DNA from 3 places in the Brevibacillus halotolerans genome. Region 2 is predicted to be linked to each of the others. Evidence: riboswitches for the same ligand, from Rfam matches in the RefSeq annotation. Region 2 holds a riboswitch; each other region holds the start of a gene.
What was found. A riboswitch is a leader RNA that binds a small molecule or an ion and turns the genes downstream of it on or off. The one in region 2 is predicted to bind S-adenosylmethionine.
Positions count from the first base shown of each region.

Region 1: it holds a riboswitch for S-adenosylmethionine, as region 2 does, so the genes downstream of both, O0550_RS11040 (homocysteine synthase) here and O0550_RS13850 (DUF1722 domain-containing protein) in region 2, are expected to answer to the same signal.
Region 3: it holds a riboswitch for S-adenosylmethionine, as region 2 does, so the genes downstream of both, O0550_RS05885 (sugar ABC transporter substrate-binding protein) here and O0550_RS13850 (DUF1722 domain-containing protein) in region 2, are expected to answer to the same signal.

Region 1 is NZ_JAPTNK010000006.1:274,975-277,179, forward strand. It holds gene O0550_RS11035 (NCS2 family permease) at 1-203, opposite strand, end outside; SAM riboswitch class I at 681-788, shown strand; gene O0550_RS11040 (homocysteine synthase) at 927-2,205, shown strand, end outside.
Region 2 is NZ_JAPTNK010000010.1:52,543-54,747, forward strand. It holds gene mtnK (S-methyl-5-thioribose kinase) at 1-612, opposite strand, end outside; gene O0550_RS13850 (DUF1722 domain-containing protein) at 637-1,299, opposite strand; SAM riboswitch class I at 1,310-1,433, opposite strand; SAM riboswitch class I at 1,659-1,788, shown strand; gene O0550_RS13855 (2,3-diketo-5-methylthiopentyl-1-phosphate enolase) at 1,876-2,205, shown strand, end outside.
Region 3 is NZ_JAPTNK010000003.1:210,544-212,748, forward strand. It holds gene O0550_RS05885 (sugar ABC transporter substrate-binding protein) at 17-1,090, opposite strand; SAM riboswitch class I at 1,231-1,341, opposite strand; gene O0550_RS05890 (branched-chain amino acid ABC transporter substrate-binding protein) at 1,413-2,205, opposite strand, start outside.

The sequences.
Region 1 (2,205 bases), on a different contig from region 2:
ATGATCAAGCATCCTATGAAGGAGATAACGATCGTGGCAACAATACCTGCTTCCAATGGTATACCTGCATCCGATAAGATCATTGAATTCACGGCAATGATGTAGACAGCGGTGAAAAACGTGGTTAAACCAGCCAAAATTTCGTTGCGAACCGTTGTTTGATGACCTTTTACATCAAATCTTTTACGAAAAAATGAGTACAATATCGGTTCCCTTCTTTAAGCAAAACAACCCCTCGGCCCACCCGTGCCAATTCACCCCAAAAATTGGGGCAAGACACCTTTCCCTATAGTAGCAAAAAGAACGAAAAAGAGTAAATAGGAAAATGTAAAAATGTGCACATAAAAAAGGCAGTGATGCTTGTATGTAGGTTTTCATGTTTCCAGCTACTTCTATTTTACCCTCCAGAAAGCAAGCTTCTATACAAGTTATGCAGCTTATTATGTATAATTATACTTATTTGTATTTTTATTCACGATTATTCACTTCATGTATCCTGTAAATAAATCCGTTTTGCTGTCGATATGTAGCTAAATTTTTAGAAGTTTAATCAAGTTAAAACAAGATGATTTCAATAGTTATTATAAACGGAAACTGAATTTGATTCCGCTGTTTTTTCAGAATGCACAAAATATTATTGACTTATCATTCCAAGCTCCTTACAATAAAACAAACTTTTATTTTCATCAAGAGTGGTGGAGGGACTGGCCCGACGAAGCCCGGCAACCGGAACATAGTGTTCTTGGTGCTAAATCCTGCAGAATCCGCAAGGTTCTGAGAGATGAATGTATGCGAAATTAGTAACGCAGCCTTCCTCTACTCAGAGGAGGGCTTTTTGCTATGAGAAGCCGGTCTTCCCTCTCTACTGCGCCACCATTGAAACCAAGAGAATCACCTTACTTTACATGGAAAAGGAGTGGTTTTTTATGTCAAACCTCAATTGGAAAAGAGAAACACTAGCTCTTCACGGAGGTCAGGAGGCAGACCCAACTACCGGCGCTCTTGCCGTCCCTATCTATCAAACATCCTCCTATGAGTTTCGTGACACCAGCCATGCAGCCAATCTATTCGCGTTACAGGAGCCTGGGAACATTTATACCCGCATCATGAATCCAACCCAGGATGTATTTGAGAAGCGTGTCGCCCTACTAGAAGGCGGTATTGGGGCACTTGCAACTGCATCTGGTCAAGCCGCCATTACATTTGCCTTATTAAATATTGCACAAGCCGGTGATGAAATCATCTCCTCTAGCAGTTTATATGGGGGAACCTACAATTTATTTGCCCATACCTTTGCAAAGCTTGGAATTACCGTTCATTTTGTTGACCAATCCAACCCAGACAATTTCCGTTCAAAGATTACAGACAAAACCAAGGCGATTTTCTGCGAAACGATCGGAAATCCCCAAATGCAGGTTGCCGATCTAAACGCTATTGCTACCATAGCTCATGAATATGGATTACCGCTCCTTGTGGATAATACCTTTGCCTCCCCTATTTTGTGCCGACCGATTGAACACGGGGCAGATATCGTTATCCATTCTGCTACTAAATTTATTGGCGGTCACGGCACATCTATCGGGGGAATTATTGTAGACTCCGGTCATTTCGATTGGAGTAACGGCAAGTTTCCTGGGCTCTCCACTCCAGACCCTACCTACAATGGAATTGTATATACAGAGGCGGTTGGCAATGCTGCTTATATCGTAAAAGCTCGTGTGCAGCTACAGCGAGATGTAGGAGCTACCTTATCTCCTTTTAACTCCTTTTTATTCTTACAAGGCCTAGAGACTCTCCACCTGCGGATGGAACGGCATAGTCAAAATGCACTTGCTGTCGCTCAATATTTAGAACAACACAACGATGTAGAGTGGGTGAGCTACCCAGGGCTTGCTAGCTCACCTACCTACGAACTTAGTCAACGCTATTTACCAGATGGTCAGGGGGCTTTGTTGACTTTTGGAATCAAAGGTGGAGTAGAAGCTGGCAAAAAAGTAATTGAATCTGTTCAATTGTTCTCGCATTTGGCTAATGTAGGAGACTCCAAATCATTGATCATTCATCCAGCTAGTACTACTCATCTCCAACTTACCCCAGAAGAACAAGCTAAGGCCGGGGTGACCCCTGGGATGATTCGTCTTTCCGTAGGTACAGAGGCAATTGAAGATATTTTGCAGGATGTAGAGCAGGCTATTCAAAAAGCTG
Region 2 (2,205 bases):
GTGATTCCCCCATATTGCTTCTACGTCTTGGCGGATAAGCGGATTAAAATGATTGGTGTCATGGTCCTCATATGGATCAGTAAATACAAGATCCTCCGTAATTTTACATAGCTCTGGATTAATGAACCTGCTCACATTAGCCTTTTTAGCAAAAGGATTCATTCCAAGATCAGAGGTAAAAAATAAGGTATGAGCCAGAAAAGTTCCAATATGTTTAGCGAAATGCGGGTATATCTCTCCCTCAATAAGGCCTGCACGAAGTAGCTTATGATCACCTACATCCTCCATAATCGTCAAAGCCAGCTCCGAATTGTGATGGTATACCTCAGGTACTAAATCTCCTACCAGCTCTCGCTGAATTTTGAGCGCCTCTGCTTCAATCCGAGATCGGTCCAGCGTTAACGGCCATGATTCGCCAACCACGCGGGCATAAGGCAAAGCCTGCTTCACAATGACACTTTTACCGGTCTCTTCATCCGTTATTCTAAAAACCAAATTTAAATTGCCATCACCAATTTCTCGGCTAACAAGAGGCGCATCTTGTGTAAAAATCGTTCCCTGATTCTGTACGTATAAAATGGATTCTTGAACCGATAACGCTTGATACCCCATATCTTTTCCTCTCCTTTTACCACTCTAGTCTCGGTTGATGTATTGATCGTAATGTGCCAGGGGATGAACGATTCCTCCTAGATTGGCTAATAAGCGATATTTGGTTAATAGGTTAACTTGATACACGCCGACTCGCTCCCAAACTTCCCATGGCTCAAGAATCTTCCACTGCCCCAAATCCTTTGCAATAAAAAAATCCTTGCCACGAAACCGAATCCATGTGTGACTGCTAGGAGCCTCCGGTGAAAATAGGCGAGACCGCGACAAATAATCATCACCATATTCCATAGTAAGTAAGAACAATATACGATGAGCTTCCTCCCAGTTCCTTTGCAATAAGACATGCCAGGAGCCGCTTTCTTGCTCCGTAAGTTTTCCGCGCAGATGACCGAATGCATGACTCAAGGCATTACAGGCATTGCCTGAATCAATAGGCAGTTTTCGCATCTTCTGAAATTCATGTAATAACTGTTCTGCAAATATACTCCAATCGCGTTCGCCTGTTTCGCGAGACGTTTTTACTTGATCCCGAAATGCTTGTGAGATTTGCTTATATTTTTGATAACACCTCATCATGACCCAATACTTATGCTCTGCCCATATCTGTTCACACCATGCTTTGCTTACCAAAGAAAAAGAAAACCTCTTTTCCGAAGAAAAGAGGTCGTTTTGACATGTCATATTCATAAAACGTTCCCCCTTATCTACCAGAATTTTACATGTCTCTGCAGGAATTAGCACCGTGCACATGCCAGGTTAGCGGCTATGTGTCGGTTGCTGGGTTTCATCGGGCCAGTCCCTCCACCGTCTCTGGATAAGGTATCCATTAAGTATATGTAATTGTAGGTGAACACAGGTTCCTATCCTGCGTAGCTAAAGCCTCATAAATGAATCGTTAGTAGAAATATACACAGGTAATCCAGTTATGTCAAACAATTTATTCAACTCAGTTTTTATTTATAAAAAGGGTTGACGCATGTTACAAAAAGGGATAAGATGATCTCCAAGAATCAGCTTCAATTTTGACAATTACAACAATTACCTAGCTCTTATTGAGAGAAGGCGGAGGGACTGGCCCTATGATGCCCGGCAACCCTCGCATCGGGATAAACGATGCGAAACGGTGCTAAATCCTACACATAATCGTGCTGTACTGATTTATGTGAGAGATAAGAGAAGAAGATGATCTGTCTATCGGACGCCTCCTTCTCTTGAAGGGGGCGTTTTTAGTTGATAAATTCTCTACCTACAAGGAGGCCATCCATGAGTACAGATCGAATCCTCGTAACCTATTTAACTCAAGCAAAGGATTTACAAAAAAAAGCGGAAGGTATTGCAGTTGGTATGACAGTAGGCTCATGGACGGACCTTCCTCTGGCAAAGCAGGAGCAGCTACGCCCCTATTTAGGTGAAGTAGCGGATGTATCTCCTCTTGAATCCACCTCATCAGGTGAAACACGAGGTTATATCACGATTAGTTATCCAACCATATGCTTTACACAGGATATCCCTTCTCTTCTTACAGGGGTATTTGGCAAACTATCAATGGACGGGAAAATCAAGCTGGTAGACATTCAGCTTCCTCCTTCTTTT
Region 3 (2,205 bases), on a different contig from region 2:
TTCACCGCTGCCTTTCCTATTGACCCTGTGTGCTGGTGCCCCATTCCTTCACGTACTTGTTCAAATCTGCCATTTTCACAGGCTCCTTAGGCAATTGTTCACGTGTGATTAGCACAGGATTTAAGCTTACCTTATCTGGTACCTGCTCTCCCTTCAGCTTCTTAAATAAGTATCGTGCCTGTACCCGTCCAATATCAGAAGGGTCTACGGCTGCCGTGGCAATCCATGGTGAATTTTGGTCTTGTAGCATTTGCAAATCCTCATCGCTCATATCTATGCCGTATACCTTAATTTCATTGCGTCCAGCCTGCTGTATCGCGCGTGTCGCACCTTTAGCAAATTCATCCCAAGCAGTCCAAACTGCTGTGATATCTCCTTTGTTTGGATACTGCTTCAGAATCGCTTCCATTTGCGCTTGCGTATCAAGAGCCGTGTTAGCAGAAGCTGATCCGAATGCAGCAATTTCGTTAAAGCCTGAATTTTTGTCCATAAATGCCTTATAAGCGATTTGACGACGTTCCATTGGAGTAAAACCAGCTACCCATATCTTCACAATATTTCCTTTGCCACCTGTGTCTTGTGCCATTTTGTTTAGTGTTTGTTCAGCCAATTTGATATCATCTTGCTCTACTACTGTTACTCCCGGAATATCTAATCCTGTATCAAAAGCTACAATTGGAGTCTTTTGAGCCAAGGCCTTTTGAACACCTGGTGCTAAGCTATCTGCACGTCCATGATCCAGCAAAATGCCATCAAATTGTTGGGTAACAGCCGCGTCCACATGTGAAGCCATTTTAGCAAGGTCATTATCCCCGCTTAAAACTGTCAGTTCTCCCCCCAGCTTCTCTACCTCTTCCTTCACGCCTGCAATATATTGAGATGAAAACGAACCAATATTAAATTGCACCACCAGCGCAATTCGTTTTTTCTTATCTGTCGTAGGTTGATCCCCAGCAGTTTCACTACTTGATGCTGACACGTTATCGGCTTTTGATGTAGAGGTTACACCACAACCGCTTAGCACACTTCCTATTAGAAAGAATATTGCGAATAAATAGACGGAACCTTTGTTAATTAGACCTTTCATCATGTTTCTCCCCTTTTTCATTTATCTCTTTTTGTGAAAAAATGTACAATACTCATTGGTTCAGTCATAGCTGAGTACTACTCGATATAAAAAAGCCCCTTTTCCTAAGAAAAGAGGCTTGTGTATATGGAAACCCACTACGCCTCTTATCTCTCAGGTTTCCCTGCAGGAGGTAGCACCTTGATGTCTTGTTAAACAGACATTAGGTTGCCGGGCGTCATCGGGCCAGTCCCTCAGCCAACTCTTGATAAGAGAGTATTTTAAATTTTGTAACGTTTTTTCTTACAACAGATATTACACCTGGGTCCTTATCCATGTCAATAGATTATTTTGCTTCACCTTCAAATTTCTTTGAACCGCCTGCATAGGTATAAATAAACACCTGCGCATTCTTATTGTCACCTTTATCATCGAAAGAAACATGTACAAACTGTCCTTTAAAATCTTGTGTTTTGTGAATGGCTTCGAATACTTGAGCACGAGTTGGCTTTTTGTTTCCATTCGCTTTAGCCGCCTCCTCAATGCCATTGATAGCTACAGCCATGGCATCGTAGCCAAACGAGGTAAATATCCCCAGCTTTTTGCCTGTTGAGCCTTCAAATTCCTGTATCCATTTCTTCCCTTCTTCTGTTGCTCTTACGTCACCAACAGTGGAGGTAAACACGACACCCTCTGCTGCAGGTCCCGCAATTGTAAACATTTCAGCAGAATCAAGACCATCAGCACCCATAAACACACCGGTAAATCCTTTTTCCCGCAACTGCTTAATTAAAATTCCTGCCTCTGCATAATAACCGCCAAAATAGACCATTTCTGGCTTCTTCGCTAACACTTGGTTCACCACTGCACTATAGTCCTTCTCACCAGCAGTCAAGCCTTCAAAACCTAGAACGCTAACACCATCCTTCTCAAATTGCTTCTTTACTTCATTGGCTAAGCCTTGGCCGTACGCTTGTTTATCATGAATGACCATTGCATTTTTTACATTCAAGGTATTTTTTGCATAAATAGCCGCTTTTCTTCCTTGTTCGTCGTCGCGTGCACAAATACGATGTGCTACTTTTTTACCTCCCTCAGTAAATTCCGGCCCTGTTGTAGAAGGCGATACCATGACCAAA